3 regions of the Shewanella sp. 10N.7 genome follow, and region 2 is predicted to be linked to each of the others. Evidence: predicted binding sites of a transcription regulator. Region 2 holds the regulator's gene; each other region holds the start of a gene.
What was found. Region 2 encodes MetJ, which represses methionine synthesis genes. Its sites were predicted from a motif close to TAGACGTCTAGACGTCTA; they were not measured.
Positions count from the first base shown of each region.

Region 1: serA (phosphoglycerate dehydrogenase) is a predicted target of MetJ. The motif match lies at 8,644-8,661, and genes of this name have one in related genera.
Region 3: LMH66_RS07665 (methylenetetrahydrofolate reductase) is a predicted target of MetJ. The motif match lies at 7,048-7,065, and genes of this name have one in related genera.

Region 1 is NZ_JAJGZS010000003.1:118,840-129,381, reverse strand. Features, by position in the region: gene katB (catalase KatB) at 1-1,046, opposite strand, end outside; gene LMH66_RS03410 (YgjV family protein) at 1,400-1,645, opposite strand; gene LMH66_RS03405 (PaaI family thioesterase) at 1,729-2,178, opposite strand; gene LMH66_RS03400 (S8 family serine peptidase) at 2,328-4,829, opposite strand; gene LMH66_RS03395 (curlin) at 5,487-7,025, shown strand; gene LMH66_RS03390 (helix-turn-helix transcriptional regulator) at 7,098-7,763, opposite strand; gene LMH66_RS03385 (DUF2238 domain-containing protein) at 7,984-8,595, opposite strand; gene serA (phosphoglycerate dehydrogenase) at 8,747-9,976, shown strand; gene ygfZ (tRNA-modifying protein YgfZ) at 10,130-10,542, shown strand, end outside.
Region 2 is NZ_JAJGZS010000027.1:30,291-40,832, reverse strand. Features, by position in the region: gene LMH66_RS16235 (c-type cytochrome) at 1-403, opposite strand, end outside; gene LMH66_RS16230 (c-type cytochrome) at 413-1,006, opposite strand; gene LMH66_RS16225 (bifunctional aspartate kinase/homoserine dehydrogenase II) at 1,290-3,683, opposite strand; gene metB (cystathionine gamma-synthase) at 3,782-4,942, opposite strand; gene metJ (met regulon transcriptional regulator MetJ) at 5,166-5,483, shown strand; gene LMH66_RS16210 (sulfite exporter TauE/SafE family protein) at 5,636-6,376, shown strand; gene LMH66_RS16205 (conjugal transfer protein TraF) at 6,489-7,715, opposite strand; gene LMH66_RS16200 (LysR family transcriptional regulator) at 7,836-8,744, opposite strand; gene LMH66_RS16195 (SDR family oxidoreductase) at 8,855-9,574, shown strand; gene LMH66_RS16190 (c-type cytochrome) at 10,008-10,337, shown strand; gene LMH66_RS16185 (DUF3373 domain-containing protein) at 10,504-10,542, shown strand, end outside.
Region 3 is NZ_JAJGZS010000009.1:68,247-78,788, reverse strand. Features, by position in the region: gene LMH66_RS07710 (monovalent cation/H+ antiporter subunit D family protein) at 1-780, opposite strand, end outside; gene LMH66_RS07705 (monovalent cation/H+ antiporter subunit D family protein) at 777-2,255, opposite strand; gene LMH66_RS07700 (cation:proton antiporter subunit C) at 2,255-2,617, opposite strand; gene LMH66_RS07695 (Na(+)/H(+) antiporter subunit B) at 2,598-3,632, opposite strand; gene mnhG (monovalent cation/H(+) antiporter subunit G) at 3,650-3,991, opposite strand; gene LMH66_RS07685 (monovalent cation/H+ antiporter complex subunit F) at 3,988-4,284, opposite strand; gene LMH66_RS07680 (Na+/H+ antiporter subunit E) at 4,284-4,784, opposite strand; gene LMH66_RS07675 (Rap1a/Tai family immunity protein) at 4,921-5,358, opposite strand; gene LMH66_RS07670 (Fur family transcriptional regulator) at 6,284-6,748, opposite strand; gene LMH66_RS07665 (methylenetetrahydrofolate reductase) at 7,069-8,043, shown strand; gene LMH66_RS07660 (cadherin-like domain-containing protein) at 8,456-10,542, shown strand, end outside.

The sequences.
Region 1 (10,542 bases), on a different contig from region 2:
TAGTTAGTCCCGATACGGTAACGCTGAGCATCTGCATACGAGAACAAACGTGCTTGAAGCATTTTATCTGGCGATGCGCCCACACCTGGTACAAAGTTACTTGGTGCTAAGGCAACTTGCTCAACTTCAGCAAAATAGTTTTCAGGCATGCGGTTTAACTCAAGTTTACCAATTTCAATCAGTGGGTAATCAGAATGCGGCCAAACTTTAGTTAAATCAAATGGGTTGATAGCATACGTATTCGCTTCTGCTTCAGGCATGATTTGCACATTCACTGTCCATTTAGGAAAATTACTATCCGCAATGGCTGCAACCATGTCGCGCTGTGATGAATCAGGATCAATGCCTTTTAGCACGTCGGCTTGTTCACCAGTTAAGTTCACTACACCTTGCTGTGATTTAAAATGGAACTTAACCCAGAAACGTTCACCTTTTGCATTCCAGAAAGAGAATGTATGCGAACCGTAACCATGCATTTGACGATAGTTAGCTGGGATACCACGGTCTGACATTAAAATTGTCACTTGATGCATGGCTTCAGGGTTTAATGACCAGAAATCCCACATCGCTTGAGGATCTTTTAAATTGGTTTGCGGGTTGCGCTTTTGAGTATGAATGAAATCAGGGAACTTGATCCCGTCTCTTAAAAAGAAAGTCGGTGTATTATTACCTACAATGTCGTGATTACCCTGCTTAGTATAAAAACGTAATCCAAATCCACGAGGGTCACGCTCAGCATCTGCGCTACCCATTTCTCCACCTACTGTAGAGAAACGAATAAACGTCTCAGTCTCTTTACCTACGCCGTTAAAATGTTCTGCAATGGTGTAATCACTAAGATCTTTGGTTAAGGTAAATTTACCGTAAACACCTGTACCTTTTGCATGTACGATACGCTCAGGGATCCTTTCGCGGTTAAAATGAGCAAGCTTTTCAATTAAATGCCAATCTTGCAGTAATAGCGGCCCGCGTTCACCAGCAGACAGAGAGTTTTGATCGTCGGCAATTGGAGCGCCATTCTGGCTTGTTAAGTAGTTATTGTTCATTTTATTTACCTTTAAATTATTCAGCTAGTAACCATTGTTCAATTAAATCAAATACTGTTGCCACGATATCTCTCCTGGCTGTGTTTCATTGAATTCATAATACCAATCGAAAACCAAATGCAAAAACGATTAAATTTGATCACCTTGATTGAAAAATACGATTAAACAAATAAAAAAAGAGCGATGCATTGCATCACTCTTTTTATAATATTATACGACTTAATAGCTGAGTTTGATCTAAAACAACAATAAATGTAAGTTATGTATCAATACTTTACAGACTGGTAACTTAATAAGTTATCTCTTAAAATGCAGCCGCATAATAATTTAACCAGCGTAACCCAATAGCCTTTCTAATTGTCTACAGGCTTGGACGGCTCACGATATAGTTTAACTAAATAGTATGCATCTATAAGTACAATAAAAAAGTTAACTAAGGCAACAGGGATTGCGTCAATAGCCAATCCATAGGCTACAAATAGTGCAGCACCAATTAAATTCCACCAGCGAAGTTTTTTGATGTTCGACATCATCAACGAAATCGCGACCACGACAGAAGCGAGGTAGCCTACCCATTCCCAAATTGTTGCAGCTTCCATTCATCACCCTTCTTTAAAAGCATCATATTGTCAGTGTAGTTAATTTTAATCATTCACACAGGTTCAAGTTTCGACAGTTATGTTTATTTAGTTGATTTACGTGCTACAACGGCTGCTGTCATTCTCGAAATACAACACAACTCACCAGCGCTGTTAGTTATGAGCACTTCCCAGACAGAGCTTCTTTTGCCTATGTGTACCGGCTTAGTTGTGGCAATTAATTCGCCTTTACGCGATGCTTTTAAGTGATTAGCATTGATTTCTTGACCAACACAGTAAAAGTTTTCGAAGTCGACAACAAAGTTAGCTGCGTAACTGGCAACAGTTTCAGCAAGTGCGACATTGGCACCACCATGAACAATACCAAGAGGGTTATGCACTGAAGGATCGGCTGGCATTGTTGCCACCATATAATCATCACCAATTTCAGTCACTTTAATCCCTAGTGTTTTCATCAAGGTGCCCTTTCCATGCATCCCGATATCCATTTTGGCACAATCTTCTAATGTAACTTCTCTAAACCAAATACTCATGACATCCATCCAAAGTAATAAATTATCATTAGTCTACTGATTACCCTTTTAATATCAAAGCATTTACAAAAAATGCTTATATATAAAAAGGGATGGCAAGCCATCCCTTTCTTTCATTTTCACTCTATTTACATAGAATTATTGAAACATTAAAAAACTGCAACAATAGGATCTGAGCATAAGCTAGACTCTGTTTCACATATTTTATAAGTCACTTCTGCTGGCGCGTCAGTGAAACGATCGCGGAAGCGACCATCATTAGACGTTGTAGACACCATGACATCATCACGATAGATAGCGACATCATCACCCACTGCACCACTCCAAGTTAAATCGACTAGCGCACTACCTCGGCGAGACTTCATTGTGCGTGTAACTGCTGCATCAATTGAATATTCAAATACTTCAACATCCATAGAAACAGTATCAGTCTGCGATTCGCTATCAGTCACAACAAGAGAAACAGTGTACGTTCCACCAGCTGCATACATATAAGCAGGAGAGACATCTGAAGACATATTGCCATCACCAAAATCCCACTCGTAACTGACAATATCATCGTTAATATCTGAACTAGTATTGGTGAAAGTCACCATTAATCCATCAACATCATAATCAAAACTTGCCAGAGGCGCTGCTGGTGCTGCTTCACCTAGCGCAGAAATATCGAGTCCCCAGCTATTAAGTGCACCTGTATCGCCACCAGCATTATCTGAAATTGACAGGGTCCACGTACCAGCAGCAACTTCACCATCAAACTCAGATAAACTCCAAGTCTGAACTAAGTCATCAGTATTACCGCCAGCACGATCGTGTAACACTGCCTCTGTACCATTTGGTGAGGTTAAGGTTACGATTAGATCACCGATCCAAGTATGTGAAATATCGACATTAACTGCTAAATCAAAGATTTGAACAGGGTCAGCGATTTCAATCGTACTTGTGATAGTGGTATTGTCTGAAATATCAACTGGCGTATCATTACCGTAAGTAAAGTCATTTAATCCAGCCGGATATACTGTCAACGCAACGGCTTTATCTTTGACTGTCATACCGTCATCGGCAGATACGGTCAATACATAATTGCCCCAAGCAGCATCGTCTAATGTCGCCACATCGAGGGTAAAATTATCACCAGCCATTGCGGTGGCGGTTGATAAACTGACACCATCTAACGCTGGAGAAGCCGATACAGTTAAACTCACTTGATCATCCCAACCAGCAATACTGCCAACAGAGAAGTCATAGCTAACAGCACTACCCGCTTCTACCGACTGCGAACTTGGCGAAGCTGATAAATTAAATGAAGGATCAGGATCTGCTGCATCTAAAGCATTTGCGACATTCAATCGGGTACCTGCAACAGTTAAGCCCGTTAAACCAGCATTAACTTCACCTGAATCCATTAATAGCTGCTTCATTTCAACAGCGCCAATATCAGGTGCAACAGACCAAACTAATGCTGCAGCCCCGGCGACATGTGGCGTTGCCATAGAAGTGCCTGAAATAGTGCCATAACTATCATTAGGGAAAGTTGATAAAATCGATGTGCCTGGCGCCCCCATATCAACACTTGTAAGGCCCCATTGTGAAAAGTCCGACATTGCATCATTTCTATCAGTACTCGCAATAGAAAGTACAACATCTGAGTCATAACTTGATGGATAATGTGGATTAACATCATTATCTATGGCGTCATTACCCGCTGCAGCAACAAATAAGATGCCTTGATCACCTGCCGATTCAATGGAATCTTTAAGTGCTTGGCTAAATCCACCGCCACCCCATGAGTTGTTTGTCGCTTTAACATCAACACCATGATTAACTTTTAAGTTAGTAAAATAATCAATACACGCTATGGCGTCTTCAGTACTCCCCGTTCCACCATCTGATAGGAACTTACAACCAATCATAGTGACGTCCCAGTTAACGCCCACTACACCAACACCATTATTACCAGTCGCACCTATAGTGCCCGCAACGTGAGTACCATGGCCATTGCCGTCCATAGGATCACCAGTACCTGTTGTAGGGTTATAGCCATGAATGTCATCGATTACGCCATTGCCATCGTCATCAATGCCGTTTCCTGCAATTTCACCTGGGTTTACCCACATATTGGCAACGAGATCTGGATGGTTATAGTCAACACCAGTATCAATCACACCAATCACCACGTTACTACTGCCCGTGGTGATGTCCCAAGCAGCCACTGCATCAATGTCAGCTCCAGAGGTTCCTCCTGACTGGCCTGTATTATGTAAGCCCCACATATCAACAAAACTAGGATCATCTGGCATTCCTAGTGCTCTATATGTGTAGTTAGGCTCAGCATATTTAACCGCAGGGTGTTTACTGATCATTTTAATCGCGGCATCTAAATCACTGCCACTTTTTAACTCAAGTTTTGCAAGACGACCTGATAATAAATGTTGAAATTTATCATCAATACCATCTAAATTCTTATCGGTTAACGTACCGTTCACTAAACGCTGTGCTGAAAGTCTTTCAAATTTAGTGACATTATCTTTATAAACCACAAGAATTTGATCTTTCTTGTATTCAACTTTGTTTTTAGCGATTGCAGGGGCAACATTTAGTGCCATAGTAGAAGCAATTGCAATTGCAATTGGAGTCATTGTTTTTATCATTTCTGGCTTTCCTATATTCCATTATTAATTCCCAGAACCGGTACCTCAACACTGGTAGCTTTTCCATTAGCCTATTAAGCGAGTTGGTTTTCCACGAAGTGAAACCCGGAATTGTTGTAGCCTTTTGATTGTTGTCATAATGAAAGCAGAATAAAAGTAGCTAAACCTTAAATAGTAATAAACTACTAATCCTATTAGTGTAAGCAATTCGCCTACAAACGAAAAACAACAACACAAAACCAAATATAACAACAACTTAAAATTTTGTAGTACGAAAGTTCTCTTGTTAAAAACCCTCAAAAATATAGCCATTCTTCCGATTGAGATAACTCTCTTCAATCCGTAAGTTAACTCTGTAACTTGTCAAATCAGCTAAAGGATGCGGTTTAGTAATCAAATACGTCAGCAAAGAATTAAACCGATAAAGAGATATCGAATAAGCAATTTCTTAGGTTTATATTTTGATTATTAATGCCCTAGCTAATTCATATTGATGAACGTCAATAACAAGTTTACTTACTTGCTCACCTTCAAATATCAGATAATCAACATTGGCTTTTTTAAGCCTGATTTGCTTGTATTTAGAAGGCGAATTTCAATATTGAAAGATAGCAAAACAGCTATCAACTCACTCAATATCCTTACAGGGAGCGTCAAATGAAGTCGCAAACAAAGTTATCGTTAATCTCACTCGCCATCGCTACTAGCCTCGCTTTACCCGTTTCAGCTACAGGATTATCACTGCCTGGTGTTGCATCCGTTGAAAAATCAGCAGAAGTTGCAGCTGCAGTTAATAACCAATCAACCGTAGAGCAAAATGGCCTAGGTCAGGATACGTCAGTATCACAATCAGGTTCACGCCATGTGGCTGAAGTCACCCAAAACGGAAATGATCAAATAGCTGAGGTTGTTCAATCTGGTGATTGGCAAGAGTCATATATAACTTCTGCAGGTGATGGGAATCTTGTTACGACTAACCAAGTAGATGATTGGCATATTTCTAATGTCGCTATTACCGGTAATGATAACCAAGCGACCGTGAATCAATCAGGTTTTTGGAATACCAGTGAAACTACTGCACTCGGTAACGAAAACATCGCTGACACTATGCAAGATGGATTTCAGAACAACAGCATCATTCAACATGTAGGTGATAGTAACCTTACGCAATCCACACAATATGGTTCAGCTAACTTAGCAGTATTCCGTGTTGATGGTAATGGTAACGAAGGTGTCATCACTCAAGATGGTAATAATAACCAAGCAGGACTTGTCGCACCGGGTGGTACAGCCAATGTAGGTAATGACAATGTCTTATTCGTTGACCAATCAGGTGACGAAAACTTTGGTGCAGCCATTGGCGTATACGGCGACAGCAATAACATTGAAATCAATCAATCTGGTTATGCTAATACAGGGGTTGTGGCTAGTCTTACAGGTAATAGTAACGACATCGTTATCGACCAATCTGGTGATGTAAACAGCGCTGTGATTGAATTTGCAACTGGCGATGGCAATGAAGTCTATATCTACCAAGATGGTACAGATAACCAAGTAGGTGATGCTAACATCGCTGTCATTTCTGGTAATGACAATGTCATCGATATCGATCAAGCTGGCATGTCTAATTTAACAGAATTTGAAACCAGCGGTGATGAAAATACCGTCACAGTATTACAGGATGGTGAATCAAACTATGTCGCATCAGGGACTTATGGCTTTGGCAATGAGGTCAGCGTTAGCTCTGAAGGCATGAACAATGAAGTCGCAGTGTTTGTTAATTTAGATGACAATATGGTGACAGTTGATCAGACAGGCGATACTAACTTTGCTTATGTAGATACTATTGGATTTGAAAATGAAGTGACTACTGAGCAAGTAGGTTCAGATAACGAAGCGAGCTTGACTAATATCGGTATTGCTCAAGTTATCGATATTGCTCAAGACGGTGAGTTTAACCTCACTGACGTAGTTGCTTTTGGCGATGAACACATCGTTGATATTACTCAACAAGGTGACGGAAACTGGATTGGCGGTGATGAAGGTTACTTCTCAGTCGATGGTTACAGCAATAACTTAACTATCTCGCAAATGGGTAATGATAACCTAGTCATTGGCTCACAAATCGGCGAAAACGGCATGATTAATGTTTCTCAAACCGGTGATTTCAATACTGCGACTGTATATCAAAATTAATATTCGAGTATTGACAACATAAAACAAAAAAGGGAGCTATATGCTCCCTTTTGTTTTGATTTAATCTATAAATTACGCAAATTCAAAGTGGGCTTGATAAGTTTGTGCCCAACGTAATAACTCAACTCTATTTCGCGACTGAGTTTTACGAAAAATAGAAGAAATATGTGCTTTAACTGTGTGCTCGCTAATACATAAGCGATGGGCTATCTCTTTATTTCTCGCACCACTAGACACAAGTTGGATAATCGTTCTTTCGCGACTAGTTAGCATCTGAAGCATGGCAACTGTATCTGGTGGAATCTCCGTATTAGCATCTAACTTTTGTACTAATCTACGGAAAATTTTACTGATTAACGGCCTGTCATACCAAAGTTCATCAGCTACCATTTTACGCAGCCCTGTCAACATCAAGTCCATACGTTGATCGGAGTAGAGTAGCCCTCTTACGCCCAGTAATAACGCTGACTCTTGATCTAAGGAGCCTCGCTCAACTTGATATAAAGCAACTGGCACATGGTTAACCAAACGAGACACAAGTAAAGGTATCCCTTTACTGTCTAAAGCAGCGCCCTTTTGCGCCACCAAATAAAAACTGTTGGAATTTTTTTCTACTTCCAAATCACTAGCATGTTTAACTATCCTGGTTTTAAGACCTATTGATTCCGCAAGAATGGCCAAATTACATGGCGCTGCAACTTGGTGTAAGAAAACTAATTCATCAATATTTGAGCTCATCACTTTTCTCCCTGAAAAGCATCCCTAACATCCCGATCTAACGGGTTTCTTCCTGAATTTCGATAACAAAATAGTAACAATACTCAATCATAGTATATTTTAACTAGTTAATATGGTTTTTTTGTCATACTAACGCATTAAATAAAACGATAAGTCCTTCTAATACCCTCTATTAATAGCATAAAAAAACTTAACTTCATGCTACAAAAAGCATAAAACACTAATTTTTATTTTTTATCAGTGATGCTAACTGTTTATTATGCAATCGAGTAAGCACTACTAAAGCACTAATACCTCCTAATAAGGCCATCAACATGTCAGATTGAGTATCCCAGACGTAACCTTGAGTACCTAAAAATGCTTCTGCATCTTCACCTGTTCCAATAGCAACCCACCACTCGATTAATTCGTAAAAAGCTGAAAATGCCAGAACGAAACATACAGACAAAAACTGACACCAATACCCTGGTTGTAGTACTTGGTTTCTTAGCATGACCTCACGAGCTAAAATGACTGGAATAAACCCTTGAGCTAAATGGCCTATTTTGTCGTAATTATTTCTATCGCTCCCCATCCACTGCGCTATCCAATCAAATAAAGGCACTTCTGCATAGGTGTACTTAGCTCCAACGAGTAACACACAGCAATGAATGAGTATTAAAACATAGGAAAGTGGTGTTAACGGAAACCGATCACGTGTGAAAAATAAGATAGGAATTGCCAATAAAGCAGGTAATGCTTCTAACCACCATGTAAACATATCTTTAGGCGAAATGACTGACCAAACTAAAACTGCGCAATATATAACTATCCATATAACTTTCTTATTCAAACTAAATCCCTCTTAGATGATATTGTTCTAGAATTAGAATATTAACTTTAGCCATCTAGCCCTCTACAAGCGTTAAAAAAAGTGCTACTTTGGTCGGGCGTTTATATCAGCATAACATAAGCATAACTATTGATAAGAGGGTACCCATATCATGGCGAAACACTCGCTTGACAAGGATAAGATAAAAATCCTGCTGTTGGAGGGCGTCCACCAAACTGCGGTCGATGTACTTGAGCGTGCAGGTTACACAAACATTGAATACCATAAAGCATCTTTACCTGAAGATGAGTTGCTGCAATCCATTAAGGATGCGCACTTTGTTGGTTTGCGTTCCCGTACTCAATTAACTGCAGACGTGTTAAATCATGCTGAAAAACTCGTCGCCATTGGTTGTTTCTGTATTGGCACAAACCAAGTTGATATCGCCACTGCTGAAAAACTCGGTGTACCGGTATTTAATGCGCCTTTTTCTAATACCCGCAGTGTTGCAGAGTTAGTCTTAGGTGAAATCATCATGCTAATGCGCGGTATTCCTCAGCGAAATGCTCATGCCCATCGTGGTGGCTGGCTTAAAAGTGCCAGTGGCAGCTATGAGGTCCGTGGGAAAACCCTTGGTGTTATTGGTTACGGCCATATTGGTACTCAACTTGGTATTTTAGCTGAGACCTTAGGTATGCGAGTGGTTTTCTACGATATTGAAGATAAGCTACCCCTAGGCAACGCAAGCCAAATTCATTCGTTAGAAACGTTATTAGGTGAAGCTGATGTGATCAGTTTGCATGTCCCTGAAACGCCTCAAACAAAAGATATGTTTGGTGAAAAAGAGTTTGCTCAAATGCGCGAGAAAAGTATTTTCATTAATGCATCTCGTGGCACTGTGGTTGATATCGACGCACTATCAAATGCATTGAAATCAGGTCACCTTGCTGGCGCAGCTATCGATGTATTTCCAGTCGAGCCAAAATCAAATGATGACGAATTTATCAGCCCATTACGCGGCCAAGATAATGTCATCATTACCCCGCATATTGGTGGCAGTACAGCTGAAGCACAAGAGAATATCGGCATTGAAGTTGCTGGCAAGCTAGCCAAATATTCAGATAACGGTTCAACGGTTTCTGCAGTTAATTTCCCAGAAGTTTCTTTACCGCAACACAAAGGCACTTCGCGTTTACTGCACATTCACCATAACCGACCTGGTGTATTGATTAAAATTAACCAAGCCTTCTCTGAAAAAGGCATTAACATTGCTGCACAATACCTGCAAACAACTGCAGAGATTGGTTATGTAGTAATGGAAGTTGATTCGAATCAAGCAGAACAAGCCTTAGGCGAGTTAAAAGCAATTGAAGGTACGATTCGTACTCGCGTTTTATTTTAACCACCAGTGTTAATTTGACGTACTTTTAGTTGTACAGGTGAACTGTGAAATAAAGCTATCTTCATTCAATTGGAGATAGCTTTTTCTTTTGAGCGTTAATGATTTCCGTTACACTCAATCCATATATCTGTTGGTCATCTTAGGAATTAGTTTATGACACTTGCAACGACTCTGCCTGATTGGGATTTTTTACATACCTCTCCTGACTTATTAGTCGCCAATCTTACTCATTTAGGCTTAATTGAAATAACCGGTGAACAGGGAAAAACCTTTATTCACGGTCAAGTGACGACTGACATCATGTCACTACAGGATGATCAATGGCGTTGGGGTGCACATTGCGATGCGAAAGGTAAAATGCTTTCAAGCTTTAGAACCTTTTCAATTGCTGAGCAGCTATTTGCCCTATTACCTGCTTCAGTCCTGCCTCTGAGCTTAGCGCAATGGCAAAAATATGCCGTTTTCAGTAAAGCTGAATTAATTGATGTTACCGCTGATAAAATCATTCTGGGTTTGGCAGGGAAAAATGCTGCAGCATTTATTGCCCAGCAATTTGGTGACATCAC
Region 2 (10,542 bases):
GCGCTTTACCGTTCATTGAATAGGTAAAACAGCCCTGAATTCGTTCTTCAAAGCTATTCACTTTATCGTTTTTCTTACGATAAGCTGGATACGCCATATAAGCGCCCCACAATGGTGATGCATTGGCTTTATTCCCCGCATTCATGTGGCAATTCACGCAGTTTAGTTCGTTACCAACGTAGGTATCTCGCATTTGCTGACTATTAACAAATAACTGATAGCCTTTTCTGACTTTATCGCCGAACTCGCCTTTAGGGATAGTGGATAATGGACTTGGCATAAGGTATTGCGCATTTGCCTCTTTCGCCACTGAGGGAAGTTGTGCTTGTCTATCAGGTAACTCTGCTGCCGATATGCTCATGCTGAATAACACACCCGCCGCTGAAAAATAATATCGCTTCATCGTATGTCCTTATTTCTGAGCCGAAAAATATTGAGTTAACGCATCAATTTCTGCAGCGGTGAGCTTTTTAGCTATGCTGCCCATCATATTGTCAACATCACCTTTACGGGTTCCTGACTGCCATGCCAACAATTGATTCTTAAGGTAAGTAGGTTCTTGTCCGGCAAGACGAGGAAACTGACCCGCGCCAATACCGGACGGACCATGACAACTGGTACAAGCTGGAATATCCCGTTGCCAATCCCCTTGATATGCCAGTTTCTCGCCAATGTCGTCGATGACCACTTTATCACCACGATACTGAAGCTTGATCTCAGCCACTGGTTTAGCAGCAAAAAAGTCCGATACCACTTTGATGTTATCGCCTTGGACTGTCATCGCCATAGCCATCATTGTTGGATTTTGACGAGAACCAGTCTGAAAATGACTCACTTGTGCTGCAATATACTCGCTGGATAACCCCGCTAAACGAGGCCCTACAACACCGAGCCCTTCACCATTTACGCCGTGACAGCTTAGACAAACTTGAGCTGCTGCTGGCACTGTTTGCAATAACTCCTTTGGTGATTCGTCAGGAATATTAGCCATCACACTAAAACTCATAACACTGCAGAAAAAGATACTGCTCAAAACGGCAGAATTTACACTCGTCAAACAGTCATCTTTTAAACGATTTTTTGTATCCATTTATCAGCCTCTTGTTGAAGTCCATCTCCGACTTAATACCACTATAAACAAAAATGGCACACTTAAATAGAATGTTTTTCGTACAAATTAATTGAATGCTAATTAATAGACTAACCCTAATATTTAGCTAGAAAAAAAGGCTTATCCCATTTAGGAATAAGCCTTTAATAAGTAATATAAAACTAAACTACAGTACGATTTACTCTTGCAGTAGGTCCTTACAGATCTGTACTAAGTCAGACTGCACTGCTGCCGCAGTGACCTCTCTACCCGCGCCTGGACCTCGAATAATCAATGGGTTGCCTTGATAAAATGCACTGCGAATAACAAACACATTGTCGCCTGGGGTTAAGTTGGCATAAGGATGATTTGAATCAACCCATTGAATGCCCACTTCAGCGTGCATCTTGCCATCAACTTTATCGAGTGATGCCACATAGCGAAGTACTTTGTTTTGCTCTGATGCCGCGGTAAATTGTTGCAACATGCTTTGGTCTAACTCACCGATGCGTGCTAAGAAATCATCCAAAGATAAATCCGCTAGCGTTTCTGGCACTAAAGAGTTTAGAACAATATCTTCAAGTTCAATTTCAAAACCAATTTCACGTGCCAGAATTAACAACTTGCGCTGCATATCTCGACCTGAAAGATCATCGCGAGGATCGGGCTCTGTTATCCCTAATCCACGTGCTTCAATCACTAATTCAGAAAATGATTTTTGCCCATCATAGTGTTCAAACAGCCAACATAATGTACCCGAGAATATACCGCCAACCGCTTCAATCGCGTCACCACTATTACGCAAGTCATTTAATGCATGTTGAATCGGTAATCCTGCGCCACAACTGGCGTTATAACGCCAAAATAAGCGGCGATTACTGAGCTGTTGTTTCAGTTCACGGTAAAACGGCAATGGTCCAGAACCGGCGAGTTTGTTTGCACTCACCATATGAATGCCGCGTGCAAATAACTCTGGGTATTGCAGTGTTAAACTCGCGCTAGCACTAATATCTAATGCAACTAACTCATCGCAATCAAGCTGTTCTAACTGTTCGAATAAACTTGGGTAATCCCACTTTTTAGCTGTGGTATCAAAGTCATCTTGCCAGTTATTGATATCAATACCTTGAGGACAAATTAATGCCTCTTTCGAGCTCAACAAACCAACTAGTTGCACTGTCGCTTCTAGTTCACGGTTTAATGATGCTGATGAGCGTTGAAATAGATCGATCCATGCTTCACCAATATTACCGACACCTAACAGTAAAACACCAATTCGCATGCGCGGGCCTGCGCAGCGACGGTGGACCTTTTGGGTCAATAAATTCACTTGTGGTTTAGGCACTAAAGTGACAAGACTTAATCCATCTTGATATAAAGGTTTAGCATCACGACTTAATAAACGCGCAAAACTACGACGGTAATGTTCGGCATCGGCGCTTACTAGAGCAACTAGGCCTAAATCGTTATTCACACAGATATCAGTGATCGCCAGCGTTTCGGCATGTAACTCAATTAAACTATGTACTTGCTTTTGATTCTCAAGCGTAAAAGCTAACTCGACCTTATGATGCGCCGATGTCCAGTAGGCTAGAGGAGCAATCCCCTCCTGGGCGAGTAAATCAATTAGGTCTTGTGTTGGTGACTGCTGCTTAATCCGAAACAGAACCACTTCGTTTAGATTAGTCACCACTGGCGCACTTGCCGATGAGCTTTGTGGCGCGATTAAGGTAAAGTCGGTATGTGATGCATAGCTTGAGCGCACTGCTAAGCTGACATTTGTATCAAACAGAGGCTGTAGTGTGCGACTGTGAAGCACAGGGGAGCCTAAATGCGCAAGGCGGTCAGCTTCAGCAAGCGACATGCTATTAAGTAACTTTGCATCACTGATTTTATTAGGGTCGGCATTAAACACCCCTTCTACATCAGTCCAAATTGTCACGCGTTCAATGTCCGCTAAGCTGGCAATTAACGTCGCGCTGTAGTCAGAACCATTACGGCCCAGTAATAAGGTTTCGTTATGTTGATTCGCGCAAATAAACCCTGTGATCACTAGACGCTCATCAGGGTGTGCTTTAAGAAGTTTTTGCACTCTTTGACGTGACTCTTCAATGCGAATATTTGGCACTACGCCTTCATCTGCCACAAGAATAGAACACGCATCAACATTAATTGCCGCCACGCCAGATTCACGTAACAAAGCAGCCATGAGTCTAGCTGACCAACGTTCACCAAAACTCAGGACATGATTAAGTTGGAACTCATTTCGCTGCTCAAGGGATAGTAAGCTGATAAGTTGAGACTTATCAGTAGATAATCGTTCACGTAAATCACGAGCTTGTTCATTTGAAAGAAGTTGTTCAATGAGGTTTTGTTGATAACTCACAAGTACTTGCAGCTCTTCTTGCCACAATTCACCTGTTTCACGAAGCGATAATAACTTATACAAAAAGTTAGTACTCTTACCCGCAGCAGACACAACGACTAAATCATCACAGTTTCCATGAGTAAGCAAAATATGGGCGACGCGGCGATAGCAATCAGCATCCGCTAAACTTGAACCACCAAACTTATGTAAATGACTGCGGGTCATTTGTAACTCCTTAAACCACTTTTTGCGCTGCCATATGTACTGAATATGGCAACAATAAAATCTTACTGACTTAACTTATGACAATCTAATTTATTAGCTTAAAGCTCAGCAACTGCAGCTAAACCAGCTTGGATATCAGTAATCAAATCTTCAGCATCTTCAATACCGACTGATAATCTCAGCAATGTATCTTTAATACCAGCCTCATAACGGGCTTCAGGCACCATTGCTCTGTGTGTCATTGTCGCAGGTACGGCAACTAAGCTTTCCACTCCGCCTAAGCTTTCAGCAACACTGAATATTGATAAGGCTTCTAAGAAAGCAACAACTTCAGCTTCACCACCTTTAAGTTCAAAACTTAACATAGCGCCAAAGCCTTTTTGCTGTTTAGCGGCAATATCGTGACCTGGGTGGTCTTTTAACCCTGGGTAATATACTTTTTCGACAACATCACTGGCTTGAAGGACTTCAATCACTCGTTGTGCATTGGTTTGATGCTCACGAATACGTACAGCCAATGTACGAATGCCGCGCAAAGTTAGGTAGCTATCAAAGGCTGAACCTGTCAGACCTAAAGTGTTTGACCACCAATGTAATAGCTCACCAAGTTCAGCATCTTTAGCCACGACAGCGCCGCCAACCACATCACTATGACCATTGATGTATTTAGTGGTGGAGTGCATCACAATATCAGCGCCCAGCTCTAGCGGTTGTTGCAAGATAGGCGAAAGAAAGGTGTTATCAACAACAACTAAAGCATCCACTTTATGGCTCGCAGCCACAATCGCTTTGATATCAACAACACGTAATAACGGATTAGACGGAGTTTCTAACCAAACCATTTTAGGCTTTTGCGCAATCGCATCTGCCAGTGCTTTATCATCAGTTTGATCAACTACGATTAATTTAAATTGACCTTTGTTGGCAAGATTAGTGAACAGTCGATAACTGCCACCATAACAATCATGTGGTACAACTAATAAATCTTCAGGACCAAGCAAGCTAGTCACTAAAGTAATCGCTGCCATACCGGTACATGTCACAACACCTGTAGCACCATTTTCAAGTTTGGCTATTGCCTCACCTAAAACGCAACGGGTTGGGTTACCAGAGCGGCTGTAGTCGAATTCTCTTGGGTTTGTGTGTCCATCAAACGAGTAGTTAGTCGAAAGATAAATCGGCGGGACTACTGCGCCATATTGAGTATCGGATTCGATACCTTGGCGAACGGCAAGTGTAGCAGCGCGATGTTTGGTCATAATAATCTCCTGAAGATTGACACACTCATGAATAATACACCACAGAGATGTCTAGATGGCTAAATGTACCTAAGCTAAATCAGATCGTCAACACAAATTAGACGTTTAGACGTCTAAACATAAAGAAATCTATTTGTATTCGTTATAGAATAACAGCAATAATTTGACTGTAATAAATAAGCAGTTAAAATCTGCCACGAATCTATCGTATAAAGGTGAGTTAATGACTGAATGGAATGGCGACTATATCAGCCCATATGCCGAACATGGCAAAAAAAATGAACAAGTTAAAAAAATCACGGTATCGATTCCTTTAAAAGTACTAAAAGTGCTAACCGATGAACGTACTCGCCGTCAGGTAAATAACTTGCGTCATGCAACCAACAGTGAACTTTTGTGTGAAGCCTTTTTACATGCGTACACTGGTCAGCCTCTACCAAATGATGATGACTTATCTAAAGAAGGTCCTGATAGCATCCCAAGTGAAGCAAAAGCACTAATGGATCAAATGGGTATTGAGTGGGAAGACTTAGACGACTAAGTCTATTGTCAGTATGCTTTCAAGCTGACTGGCAAATATGATAATAAATCAATTTTGTGCTTACATTACGGTGTAAGCCTTCTTTGATAAGCTCCCCTTCCTCTTCGCAGTATGACAATACTTGAGTCAAACTTGCACTCAAAGAGAACACTATGGCATTTATCGATCCGCAAACCTTGATGCTGGCATCGGCTATTATATTTCTCGGTGCACTCACTCAAGGGCTTATTGGTTTTGGCTTAGCTGTTGTTGCTAGCCCATTGCTGTATATTATTGATCCCCAACTTGTACCCGCCCCTGTTATTGCTTGCGGTTTTTCAATCGCTTTGCTTACTTTATTACGTGAGCGCACATCCCTGCAATTCAACGGACTTCAATATGCACTCATTGGTCGTGTACCTGGCGGCTTTCTTGGGGCTGCGTTACTAGTCTTTGCGCCGCAATCCATATTAGGTCTGGCTATTGCCTTTATTGTTGCCAGTGCTGTCATTCTAAGTTTTTATAAAGTCACCGCACCAGTCAATCGCTTCACGCTATTTATCGCTGGGATTCTTTCAGGGGTTTTCGGTAATATTGCCGCTATTGGTGGCCCGCCGTTGGCTATTTTATTAGCCGGAAAAGATGCACCGCAATTTCGCGCGGCATTATCGATTTTCTTTGTATTCAGCTCTATGATCGCAATGATCATTTTATTCATCGTTGGCTTAGTTGAAATGAAGCATGTTTGGTTGTCTTTAATGCTCTTACCATCAGTATTTTTAGGCAGTTTTGTCGCGGGCAAACTCAGCAACAAAGTGGATAAACAAAAAACGCGCACAGCCACATTGGTATTGTGCGGCTTAAGTGCCTTAGTGTTGACGATAAAGTCATTAATTGAATTGTCGGCAGGATAAAAGTGGCTGAGAGGTAACTCATTAGGCATGCACTAGGCATGCACTAGATATGCACTAGATATGCACTAGAAATAGGATAGATAGTTTCGAAGCGAGCCTACACCAAGCCAGCCTAAAAGTGATAAGAGGTTTGCAGTACTGCCCCAATGGCGTCATCTTCACCATAGCTACCACTCATATCAAGCTTAAAAGCCTGACCAATCGCAAACCCAGTTCCAAATGAATAGATATCAACAGTATTATCTTTTAAATCGTGGCGATACCCCATGCGTAACGATAACCAATCTGTGGCTTTAACCTCACCGCCAACTCGCCAATATTGCACTGCATCAAACTCTTTAAAGCGTGTTTGATCAATTAAGTCTATGTCTGTTGTTAAGGTAACTGATGTCCAATCGTATGCTACGCCAGCTGTAATTAAAGGTTCAACCTGATAATGGAACTCACGACCTTGCGCCTCAACGGTTTTAACCGTTTTACTGAAAAGGTTTCGTGCAGATAAACCAATTGTCAGTTCATCCATAGGCTCAAAAGCGACCCCGATATCAAGGTTAAATACGTTCTCATTATTGCGGTACTTATCATCATCAAAATCATCGGCATCGAAATTATTGGCGTTCACTGAATAATGATAAGTATCGATACGTTGAAACTTAGGTGAAATCCCCACTCTTACTGGCATGTTCACAATCGATAACGGAAAACTTAACGCCACACCAAAATCTGTCACCCCACCAGCAAGTACAACACCTTGAGAATCTAAATCAGTAATATCAGCTGGAGGGTTGAGAGGATCTAATGTATTTAAGGTATCGATATCCGACTGTGCTATATCAGCAATACCTACAGCATCGAGATAACTCTTATAAAACACAGCCATTGGCATACGTTCGTTAGGAATAACAATCGCAGCGCCGATCCCAGCTGAAAACTCGGCGCGATTGCCTTTTAATGATTCCAAGTCAATAACTAAGTCATCTCGATAACCTTCAACATCACTGCTATCACCCGAGTTAATTGCCGCCTCTAGCCCATCATAAGAGTCCTGCAAAGAGTCGAATTTATCAATCATGTTATCGCTATCGGCGCCTTCAGCCCCCACAACAGGAAGCAGTAAAGAGAACTGTTGTGCTTTTTTTATCTCAGCAGCACTATAACTTGAATGGGGAGTGAGAATGGAAAGTAAAGCAGGATTAATAAAGCTTGCGCCAATACGATTTGATGCAGCTACACCAGTGCCGCCCATACTGTCACTTCGCGCTTCAAAATAAAGCCCGCTGGCTTGCACATTGCTGGCAAACACAAGTAAACAGAAAGCTAGCGCTAGTCTTTTTTGCATCCATCATTCCCAATTCTTATTGTTTAATAAACATAGTAGAAATCGGCAGATAAATGTTTAAACAATCAAAAATAATGCAAAAATGTTAATCTATTTTGGCATGCTATTCTTAAGTTTTTTCTATAAATCAGGTAGATAACTTTTAAAGTTATCTAAGGTGAATTGAATAAATTTTTTCAATCGCTCAGGTTGAAATTTGTCTTTATGATAGAGCACATAAAACGGTGTATCGGGAATATGCCAATCTTGAAATACTTCGACTAATTGGTGCTGACTTATTTCTTCAGCGCAATACAAATAAGGTAGCCTCACTATGCCATTGCCAGCTAATGCACTGAGTTTCATTGCTCTACCATTTTTACACCTGAAACTTCCTTTTATCGCCACTTCTGCACTTTCGTGAGTATTGGTTTTATGGGCGAAGCGCCAATGGTTTATTGATCCCACAATACAAGTATGTCGATTAAGCAAGGTAGGATGCGCAGGTATCGCATGCTGAGCTAAATAATTCGGAGATGCTAACGTGCAATTTTTAATATCCATTAACTTACGTGCAATAAGCCCAGAATCTGCCAACTCCCCCATTCTAAACACCACGTCAAAATGATCTTCAATCAGATCGACTCGCTGACTGCTGAAATCTAAATCTATGGTGATATCAGGATATAATTGAATAAAGTCATTCACTAATGCAACAACGATTTCTTCGCCTAAAAAGCCCCCCACACAGTTAATATAAATATTCCCCTTGAGACGTTCAGCACTATCCACCGTCATACTGACAGCTTGCTCTATTTGATGTAACGCTTGCTGACATTGCAGTAAAAAACTCTCACCTTGGTCAGTTAAACGTTGAGTGCGTGTCGTTCTGACAATTAAGGTCACCCCTAAAAACGTCTCCAAACTAAGTAATTGCTTAGATATATGGGATCGAGAACAGCCCAAGGCTTCAGCAGCTTGAGTAAAGTTACCCAACTCAGCAATAACAACAAACGCGCGGATATCGACTAAATTTATATCACTATTCAACCCACCCTCCATTAGAGGTCGTATGTAAACAATTATGTTCTTTGTTGATTATATATCACCAATAAGTCTTTCTCTATAATTCTCACAACTTACAAACAGAGGTCAAAATCATGAAACAACTTATCGTAATTACTGGTGCATCTTCAGGTATTGGCGCAGCGATGGCTAAAGCATTTAGCGCAAAAGGCCACCCACTTTTATTACTTGCTCGTCGTGTAGAAAAAATGAAAGCGCTTAAACTTGAAAATAGCTTAAGCATCAGTGCCGATGTGACCGATGCGACAGCAATGAAGGCTGCTATTGCTAGTGCAGAAGCACAATATGGCCCTGTAGGTTGCTTGATTAATAACGCTGGCGTGATGTTATTAGGTCAAGCCGATGTGCACAATCCAGCAGAGTGGAGCCAAATGCTCAACGTTAACGTAATGGGTGTTTTAAATGGTATCCACTGCGTCCTTGCAGATATGAAGGCACGCAAAACAGGCACTATCATTAACGTTAGCTCAGTTGCGGGTCGTAAAACTTTCCCTAATCACGCAGCTTATTGTGCGACTAAATTCGCTGTTCATGCCCTCACTGAAAACATCCGTGAAGAAGTGGCAATGGACGATGTGCGTATGGTGACGATTGCACCAGGCGCAGTTGAAACTGAATTGCTTAGCCATACCACTAGCCAAGACATTAAAGATGGCTACGCAGACTGGAAAGAAGTGATGGGCGGTGTATTAGCTGCTGAACATATTGCAGAAACAGCCGTCTTTGCTTATGAAATGCCACAAAATGTTTGTGTGCGAGAAATTGTGTTAGCACCAACTCGTCAACAGCCATAATAGGCGATTAGCTCATCTACGTTATTTAGATTTAGGCGATACTTCATCATCGCACTCAATATGCACTGTATTTACTGCAGTGCATATTAAACACACCCTAACAATTTACCCCTATGCAACCTTCATCTATCACTTTAGATATAGTCAAATATCAAAATTGTGATCTCAATCTTGTTTCAAAATCACTAAAAAACCACCTTACATAATAGCTACTAGTTAGAAATAACATTAATTACCATAAAAATCAGCAGCTAAAGAAAAACCTCACACATTCATTAGATTTTTTTCAATTATATTTTATTCAATTAGATTTTTATAATTTACTTGATCCTCCTCAACAATATCCTTTATCACAAGTGTTAAATTAAGTAACAAGAAACACCCATTTAGACAAAAACCATTAACAATAAAAATTATTTAAAGTAAGGGACTGATGATGAAAACCATGAATAAGATATTTATATGCGTATCTCTCGCACTCTGTTTAGGAGCTCAGGTTCAAGCTGCTGATGGCGGTAATCCTAAAAAAGGTAAACACCTGTATAAAAAAGAATGCAAAGCCTGTCATAGCATGGGAGATGAAGGCGGTGAGATTACCCCAATGAGTAAAACCATGAGCCAGTGGGATAGATTTTTTAGACGTAATAAGCACAAAGCGAAAGCTGAAGTCTTTGAAGCTTTAAGTGAACAAGACTTATTAGATATTCAGCAATTCTTATATGACCATGCAGCCGATTCAGATCAACCACAAACTTGCGGTTAACTAACCTGGCTCGACTGTAAAACACATTTAAACCACCTAATTAATAAAAATATGGGGAATGCCTCAGGGATTAATGCTACCAAAATTCAGCAATCCCCCTAGGATTCCCAACATCAATCGAAGGCAGAAATATAAATTAACCTGCTGATTCGAAAGGAGAGATGTTATGCGTACTCTTATTTCACTGCTTGTTGCAAACGCGTTG
Region 3 (10,542 bases), on a different contig from region 2:
TGTAAATACCCCAGCCTTTACCACTGCCACCGCATGTAAAAGTGCACTGACAGGCGTTGGTGCGACCATTGCTGCTGGTAACCAGCGGTGAAATGGCATCATCGCTGCTTTACCAATACCAAATATAAACAGGACTAATATAGCGCCCGCTACTGTGGTATTCACATTGGCATCAAATACACCGCCAGCGGTAAATTCGAGGGTGCCACTAACAAACCAAGTTAAGATGATGGCTAATAGGAAAAAGGCCACAGAGGTACTAAGCAAGATGCCAAGGTAAACCCGACCCCCTTTTTTAGCTTTATCTGTACCCGCGTGAGTCACTAGCGGGTAGGTAGACAGTGTGAGTACTTCGTAAAACACGAATAGGGTAAATAGGTTAGCAGAAAAGGCGAGGCCCATGACGGCACTAATCGCTAAAGCAAAACAGATGTAAAAGCGGGTTTGGTTTTCTTCTTCATGACCACGCATATAACCAATGGCATAAATGGTCGTGATTAACCAAAGAAAACTGGCAATTAACGCGAATAACATGCCTAGAGGTTCTACTACAAAGCTTACCTCTAAACCTGGCATAAGCTCCCACCATGAGACCTCAATGCTGGTGCCAGCGTTGAGCGCTTGATAGAGGTTTATCACGCAATAAAGTACCACAAGACTGGTACTGATAGTGACAGCCTCACGTAGGTTAGGTTTCTTTCCTGTTGCAGCTATTGCAAAGGTTGCCAGCAGCGGTAATAGGATAGTTAGCTGTAACATCAGCGCTAAAGATGGATTCATGGGTTTATTCCAAACAAGCTTTGAGAAGCCGCCTGTGCCACTTGCACACTCAGGCGAGTATCGATACCGAAATAGATATTAGCGAAGACGAGGATCCAGATTGGAACAAGGAAAGTCCAAGGTGCCTCTTTAACGGCTTCACGACTAGGTAATGGCGGCTTGAAATAAGCCATTTCTACAATGCGCCAGATATACACAATGGCCAGCAATGACCCTAATAGGATAAGTACCGCAACAGGCCACATACCAGCTTCAACACTAGCCACAAGCAGATACCATTTACTGACAAAACCGACGGTTAACGGCACACCAATCAAACTGAGACCACCGATAACAATGGCAGACATGGTCAATGGCATTTCTCGGCCTAGCCCTTGGAACTGTTTGAGCTGGACGCTGCCAATTCGGTACATTACTGCGCCTAATGCTAAAAACAGTGCACCTTTCATTAATGCATGGTTAAACAAATGCAGTAAGGTTGCCATTACCCCGGTACTGGTATTTATCGAGTAACCGATGATCATATACCCCACTTGAGCGATGCTCGAATAAGCTAAGATATGTTTCACATTTTGCTGATAAATCGCAGTGATAGAAGCGGCAAATACCCCCACAAGTCCAAGCACCATTAAAATGCTTTGTAGTGGCAACGAAGTGAACGAGAAAGAAATCCCAAATACGGTAAAGGTAAATCGGATCAGCAGGTATACAGCGACTTTAGTTGCTGTAGCGGCTAAAAATGCCGTTACTATCGAAGGCGCGTAAGCGTATGCATTTGGTAGCCACAGATGTAAAGGGAATAGGGCTAGCTTCAAACAAATGCCGACGATCAAAAATGCGAAGGCAACAAATACTGTTCGGGTATGACCAACATCCACTAATCGGGTGGCCAGATCGCTCATGTTTAACGTGCCCGTCATTTGATAGAGCATGCCGATACCAATCAAAATAAAGGTCGCACCGATGGTGCCCATGATCAGGTATTGGTAGGCTGCCCATAACGCGCGTCTGTCTCTACCTAAACCTATTAAGGCATAAGCTGATAGAGAAGAAATCTCTAAAAATACAAACACATTAAACGCATCACCGGTTGCGACGATGCCGAACATGCCAGTTAATGACAGTAGGTATAGACTGTAAAATAAAGTGTGGCGATCTTTGTCGAGTTCTTTTTGTATGCTGGTGTTAGCGGCAAACAACACCACGGTTCCAATGGTGGAAATAATCAGCAGTAAGAAGGCGTTAAGCTTATCGATGCGATATTCAATTCCCCAAGGTGCTTCCCAGCCCCCGAGTTCATAGATAATCGTACCTGACTTCATCACTTCAATGAGCAGTAATATGCTGTTGACGCAGGTTGCAGCACAGACTATTAAGGCAAATATCCACACCAGTTTAGAGCGGTTTAAGAACCAGCATAGCGGGGCTGCAATTAGCGGCACCACAACTTGTAAAATAGGCAGGTGAGCTAACACTATGATTCATCCTCGCTGAGCTGATCTTGTTTTTGGATCTCATCTTCTTCGACACAGCCATAGGCTTCTTTGATTCTGATGACCAGTGCTAAACCAAGTGCTGTGGTTGCAATACCTACCACAATGGCGGTAAGAATTAACACGTGGGGCAGAGGGTTAGAGTAATCACTGATCCCTTCAGCAATAATCGGCGCACTACCGCGCTCGACCATGCCGACGGTGATATAAAAGATAAACACTGAGGTTTGGAAAATGGTGAGTCCAACTAGCTTTTTAACCAAGTTTCCGTGGGCGATAACGATATAAAAGCCAATCATCATCAACAATACGACGATCCAATAGTTATAGAGTCCGAGAAACATCCTGCTCCCCTTTTAGTTTTTGTTCTTGTTCTGATTGTTGTTTCTCTGCTTGAATTTCAGCTTGAGCTTGTCTGCGACCATCAAAGTTGAAGAAGATACTCAACATGACCGAGGCAACGGTGATGCCTACGCCTAATTCAATCAGTAATATGCCAATGTGTTGACCTGAAACAGGATCATCAGCCAGTACGTTGTAGTCTAAGAAGTTAGCGCCATTGAGCATGGACACAACCCCGACACAGGCGTAAAGCAGCAACCCAACTGCGGCTAACAGTTGAATCAAGGCTGGGTTGAATACTTTTTTAGCGGTATCTAAACCAAATAGCATGGTGTACAAAATAATTGCTGCAGCAAAAATAACGCCTGCTTGGAATCCGCCACCTGGGCCAAAGTCACCATGAAATTGCACATACAATGCAAACAATAAGATGAACGGGATGAGCGCTTTACTGACAATACGCACCACCATATGACGTTCATGCATTTGTTCTTCTGTGGCTTCTTCAGATTTGATTTTTTTACGGCGACGAGGCAGTGATAACAAAGAAAGCACACCAATGCCTGCAGTAAAGATAACGGCCACTTCACCTAAGGTATCAAATGCACGGTAACTACCTAAAACGGAAGTCACAATATTAGGTACACCGACTTCCTCCATCGAGTCATGGATATAACGAGGGGCAACATGTTGATGAACAGGCGCCTCAGGATCACCGAAATAAGGCATATCTAAAGTGCCGTAAATCAGCATGCTACCAGTGACTAACACCACAAATAGCGCCAGAAAGGGTTTATGCCGTTTTGGCGCCTCTTTTCGGCCTGTTATGGTGATGGCCGCTAACATGAGTAAGCCAGAGATACCTGCACCAACAGATGCTTCGGTAAAGGCGACGTCTACAGCATCAAGCACCACAAAGAAACAGGCAGACAATAAGCCATAAATCCCAGTTAACATGACTACGGCTAATAGGTTTCTTGTGAATATGATTGCAACGGCAATAACGACTAAAAATATCAGTAGTACAATATCAACTAAAGCTTCGATGGCTTGTTCCCTCCCTGATTATCAGGCTTACCTTCTAGCGGTAATAAGCCATTACGTAATGCGGCTTTTGCTAAAGCATGGCTGGCAGACGGGTTGATAAATAGCGTGCACAATAAGATGAGTATTAATTTAATCAGCACTAAACCATTGGGGCTTTGTAGCATTAAGCCAAATAGCACTAAACACGCGCCTAAAGTATCGGTGACACTCACAGCATGCATGCGAGTGTAAAAATCAGGAAATCGCAACATCCCAACGCCACCTGATAAGCAAAGGAAGCAACCAATTAGCAGGCTTAAACCGCTGATAATTTCGATTACGAGGTTCATTCTTCACCCTCCTTGGTTGAATGAGGCTTATAAGGAGCAACTTTAAATTCTGCTGAGTCAGAGTAGCGTAATACCCCAATCACACTGATAAAGTTAATCAAGGCGTATACAAGGGCGATGTCGAGAAACTCTGGACGGCCCATTAAAAAGCCCAATACAGATATCAATAGGATTGATTTGGTGCCAAACATATTGAAAGCGAGGATGCGATCGTAAAGAGTAGGGCCGACAATGCAGCGAATGATCGCTAACAGCATGACGACAAGAATTGCGATAGTAGCGGCAGCTAACATTAGTTTTCGAGCTCCCTTACTCGGCGATCCATATCGCCGGTTTTTAATGTATCGATATCATCCTTATGTAAAGCATGAACAGTGAGTTGATCATCAATTAAGTCTATGGCGACAGTCCCTGGCGTTAAGGTGATTGAGTTGGCGTAGATCACTTTATTAATGTCAGTGCACTGGCGTGTATCTATGGTAGCCAGAGTTGGCGAGATGCTGCTGTTACCCAACCAAATATGTTTAACCACACTGATGTTGGATAACACGACCTCTTTTGATAGCCACAATAGGTAGGTTGCCATATTGACCGACAGACTAATCGGATGAGATTCGTGGTCGATAACATCCATTTTCTGGGCTATATAGAGCACCAGCATGATCGAAGCTGCCCCTAATGACAGTAATAACGGGTTACTGTAGTTGGAGTTTATCCACCAAAATAGGGCTAAGGTTAATAACAGAATAAGCCTATGGCTCGGAAAAAAGCTGCTTTTCTTTTCTTGTGTCATATTCTCGAATACTTCGTGTTAATTAAGGACTGTGTAAACTTAGTGACTCAAAAATGATTGAGTTTTATGACAACGAACTATTCAAGTCGATGCAGTGCTAAGTTGATCATTGGCTTCATATAGCCTGTTCAATATTTTATTCACATGGTAATTCTGCTGATAACGCCTGATAAATTTTGCTGTGCAACAACAGTAAAGAGTCGGCAGAGGCTGGGAGTTGTTCAACCGTTCGGCCGACTATGCGTTCAATCAGTTGATCACGGGTTGCTTTTGTTGGGATACACACTTCGGTGATTTGCTTTTTTGACGTCTCGTTACCGACTCGGGTTTGGTAGGCTCGGTCTGAAAAACCGCCAGCACTTTCTCTAATCTTATATTGGTAACTCGTATTTAAAGCGCCTGCGAGAAATCCCTGAATGTAATAAGTACAGGCTTTAGTTGAGCTGTCAGACGGCGCATTTTTAAGCGATATGCAAGATGAAAGTACTAATTGTGCTTCATTTTTATCGGTATTTGCAGATGCTGGTAACGAGAAAGATAGTAATAATAGCGCTAAGAGTTGGATGATCTTCATGTAGCCCCCTTTTTATAATGGCTTAATCACAGATAAACATTAGCAAAACTAATATTTATTAATGTTAGCAACAGCAAGTTTTCAGGTGCAGGCTGTTAGTCGCTTGCTAACCTATCAATGACTTTGCTTAAGGCAGTGTTTTATCGTCGATTTTATTCAGTTAGGTATTATTACAATCTGTACCTGGATAGGTATCGATATACTGACTGCTTTCAACTAATAAAGTAATTGCTAAAACACTGTAGCTATAACAAAGGTTTAACAAATGAAACCTTGGTGAAAACAATTAATTTACACTGCTAATCTATTTATAACACAAATGATTTAAGTTTAAATACTAAGTGAGTGTAAAGTCGCATATTTTTCGTTATATGAAGGAATTTTTCAGTTACTTACCTAAGTCCTTGCTGAGCCTAGGCTGTAGGCTACTTTTAAACTGGTTTTAGTTTAAAACGCCAGTTAATTAAGGTGCTGTTTCACGATTTTAAGGTGTGTTATTGCCTTCTGTTTAGGTTTTAGTGGCGTTTTCTGCGGTAAGTTTTATCAGGCTTTAGTTGAAAGCTCTAAATTGAGAACTCTAAAATGGGGGCTCTAGATTGAGGGTCTAGATTAAGGGCTTTAAATTGAGGGCTCTAGATTAATGGGGCTAGATTAGGAGTTCTAGATTAGGAGTTCTAGATTAAGGGGTTTAAATTGAGGGCTCTAGATTGAGGACTCTAGATTAAGGGTTCTAAATTGAGAGTTCTAGATTGAGGACTCTAGATTAAGGGATCTAGATTGAGGGTTTTAGAGTAAGGACGGTAGAGTATGTGAGTTGGTAACTTAACTAATGACACGCCCTAGTTTGAATGGAGAGTTGCACTGATTGTACCCAGCTTTGCATTGTATGAACCCAAAATCATCACCAGGCTAAGCGAAGCAAAAGTTAATTTGAAGCTGCACAATCCTTACATAAGCATTGTATTTCAATCTGAGAATTGATGAGTTGAAAGTCAGCTTGTTTAATACTGTCTTTTAATGCCTCAATGACACTGGTTTGAATGCCTTTCTCTGCCACTTTACCGCAGGTTTTACAGATCAAAAACTGAGGAACTTCGTGGGCATGTTCGCAAGTGATGTGTGAACAAGCCAAATATTTATTTTCAGAAGATAATTTATGCACAAGCGGCAATTGACTCAGTATATCGAGCATGCGGTACACAGACATAGGGGCTAATGCTTCTTGATGTGTGGTGCGGTAGATATCAACAATTTCATAGGCGGATAGCGGCTTACTGGAGTTCAGTAATACGCCTAAAACATTTTTTCTTTTCTCCGTTAACTTAACGCCATTGTCGCGACATATTTGCTCCGCTTTGGTAAAAATCGCAACGTTTTTGTGGGTAGGCATGGTTTGGCTCTAAAGAAATCAATGTTGCGCTATTATTTATCTTCGGGCTGAGATTGTAAATAATAAACCACCAAACATCTTTTTAAAGGTCGACTCAGGTTCAGATAGTGTGAGATAGGCGAGCCTATCAGCTATCAACAATCAGCTATTATAATGTACTTACAAAAGGGGAAATTCCCACAGGTGATTTCAGAATGACTGCAAAGCAATAATTATGAGTTTTATTCATCTTAAACATTACAAAAAATCATTCTATCTGGCCTTAACAAACGTGAGAATTTCAGACACAATGTAGATAACATCCATCTAGACGGCTAAACATGAGAAAATCCCTAAAACAGCGTTCTTCCGATCATCACCGTGGGATCTACTTTATTGGCACAACCCCACCTAAAATCGATACCGATTTTGAAATGGTCAGTACTATTGCTGATAAGTTATTAGCGCGCCTTGATGAGATTAGCTTTGATGGTTTGATCATTTACGATATTCAAGATGAAACTAGCCGTATTGATGCGCCAAGACCTTTTCCGTTTAAAGCTACCCATGATTCTGGCACTTATGCTCAATTGATCAATCAAAAGTCTGGTAAGCCTGTAATTGCTTATAAGAGTGTTGCAGGCCTTGATGAACAAGGTTTTAACGAGTGGTTATCTCGGGCTTGGTATCAAAATAATGTCAGAGACATCGTATTAGTCGGCTCGCCATCTGCGCAAGTCGCAAGTTCTCTACCATTAAATGATGCATACCGTGTGTTATCGGAACACTCTCAGGAGTTTTACCTTGGTGGTGTTGCCATTGCTGAGCGCCATTTAAGTAAAAAGAATGAACATATCCGTCTATTAGGTAAGTCCAATAAAGGCTGTGAATACTACATCACGCAAGCGGTGTATAACGCCCAAGCCACTATCGATATGCTTACCAGTTACGCTGAAGAGTGTGAGCTGAATAATATCAAGCCCAATCGAGTGATCCTGACTTTTTCACCTTGTGGAAGTGCTAAAACATTAGAATTTATTAATTGGTTAGGGGTATCAGTACCTGAAGAAACCAGTAACCGTATATTGTCTGCAGATGACCCACTGTATGAATCAATTAAAGTTAATTACAGTAATTTGCAGAAGATTTTGGACGCCGTTATTCCACTTAATATTCCATTAGGCTTGAATATTGAAAGCTTAACCAATCGTAAAACAGAAATTGATGCGTCTATTTTGATGTATAAACTGCTTAAGGGCACGATGGATCAAGCCTTGGCCCAGAATCAAATAAATCAATTTGTGTTAAACAAATAAGCTCACTGCAAGCATGCCCTATGGCGTTAATTTCCCTAGGGCATGACTTTTCATACACAACTCAGCAGCGTTATTTTAAGTCCGAAATGATGGCCGGAATACCGGGTAGTTAATCAACATTTCCTTTCGTTAATTTGAGACGAGGACTTTTCTGGTAACTTAAGCCAAATTATCAAGTTAACCGTCTCCAATCTAAAATATTGGCTAAAACAATATTCTGTATAAATAAGGATATTAAGGTAAATATTCTGCTTCCACAGATAATGCAAGTAATTAATTTTATATACTTTTAATACCAATAATAGTGTTGCTAATATGTTGCTAGCAGATTACTAGTAGTGTTAGCATTCTACTTTTAATACCTATGTTGTATATGTAGGCAAATGGATATAGGCCCATAAAAGGAATTCTAATGAAGAAATATTTTTCTTTAACAATACTTGCTGCTGCAATTTTATCTGGCTGTGGAAGTGACTCTTCATCTGAGAGTGAAGTAACCCCTGCTGTAAACAGTGCCCCTAAAGCTTTTAATGATACAGCTTTAACGCAAAATAATAATGTTATTACCATTGATGTATTGGCAAATGATACTGATGAAAATGGTGATGAATTAACGATTACTTCTATCGTGTCTCAACCTACAAGTGGTTCAGCAGAATTAGTTAATAATCAGATTGTCTATACACCAGAAAATAACGTCTCCCTAAAAGACTCAATAACTTATGAAGTTTCAGATGGTGAATTAACTGCACAGGCTGAAGTCGACATCACAGTAAATCATACGATGGTGTTGTCTGGATTGGTGACAGACTCACCAATTGCCAATGCCCTAGTCTCTGTATCAATTGGAGATGAGATATTTGAAACTGAAGCTGACTCCTCAGGAAATTATACTTTACCTATTATAATCAACGATATGTCTGCATTGATTTTTATTAATGCTAAGGGCCATCCAGACGAGAATCAAGAAAACGTTGAGTTGATTACAGTTTCTGGGAATGCGAGTAACTTACTTACCTTATTGAACGAAGATCGCACATTAACGAATGAGCAAAGTAATAAGACGAATGTAACCCATTTAACCACAGCGACATATTTGCTCGCTAAAGATCTTACTGAAAATGATGAAATAACGAGTGAAGACGAGTTTAAACAGTTACTCGCTAACCTAATTCCATCTCAGCTGATAGAAACTGCTGGTTTCATTAAGTTACTTGTTGATAATGATGATTTTGACATTCCAGAAGGTGAGTCAGTATTATCCCTTTTAGATGCAGAAATAGTCGAAGGTGAAAGCTCGGCTACAACTGAACTTATCGAGGCATATTTAGTTGAAAATGGCTATATAGATGAAAATGGTGAACTCACAGAAGCTTATACTGCAGCAGTAGATGAAGCGATAGAGCAGACCGTTTCTGACCCGAATGTGGTAGAACAATTTTCATCAGAAAACTTCTCCGACAAAACGATTATCGAGTTATTTGGCTCCAAGCAAAACTGGAATGAATATCAAGGTATTGGTAAGCAATTTTCAGCAGATGGTTCAGGTAAAACATTTAATACAAATAATTATATTGGAAGTATTGCTGAAATTAATTTTACTTGGGACATTGTTGATGGGCATATGCAAGTCGTCTATCAAGATCCCACTTCTAAGTCGTACGATTTTATTACTTATCCATATCAAGAGTTAGCAACCAATTATAACTTTGAACAGTCTGTTATTGATGAACTCATTGCTGCTTATCACGCAGGGTTTATTGGAGATTTTTTTCAGATAGAAGTTAATTTTGGTATAGCTAATGAGAATTATGTTCTGCTATCAAGTACATCATCTCAGTATCAAGTTAATGTAACTGGAGAGTATTATACTCAATTGAACCTTCCAATGACTGGATATTCTTGGAGTAACCCAACTCCGCGTGTTTTTGATCCATTTTCAAAGAGTAAAGCGTTAGTTCATACACCTGAATCTGCGTTTAAAGAAAGCACTCTTACTGAAATTGAAGGAGACTGGATACTACACTTTGAAAGTACTTTTATAGATTACAACAGTTTGCAAGAAGTCACTGAAGTCATAGGCGATGTTGTAACAATTAAAGATACAACAGCTACAACACGTGATAGTAATCAGCAATTTAGCGCTGCACTGTTAAACGGAATGCTTACGTTAACTAAAGGGACTATTCAATATAAATTTACGCCACTTACTTCAGCTGGGAAAGGTTATTTAACTCAAATAGAAAAGTGGTCTGACAACAAATTGAGCTATGTGCTGGCAAGGCAAATAGCTCAATTTGATACAAGCTATGAACAATATACAAAAAACCTAGCGACAGATTTACCGATGGTTCAATTGTCATATATTAATAGCTATACAGAAAATGAATGGGACGGGGATAAGCTAAAGTTCAGTAATGTTTGGGGCTATTTGTTTAATAAGGATGGCACATTAAATAGAGGTGTCAGCGCCATTGAGCCAGATAATAATTATTATGA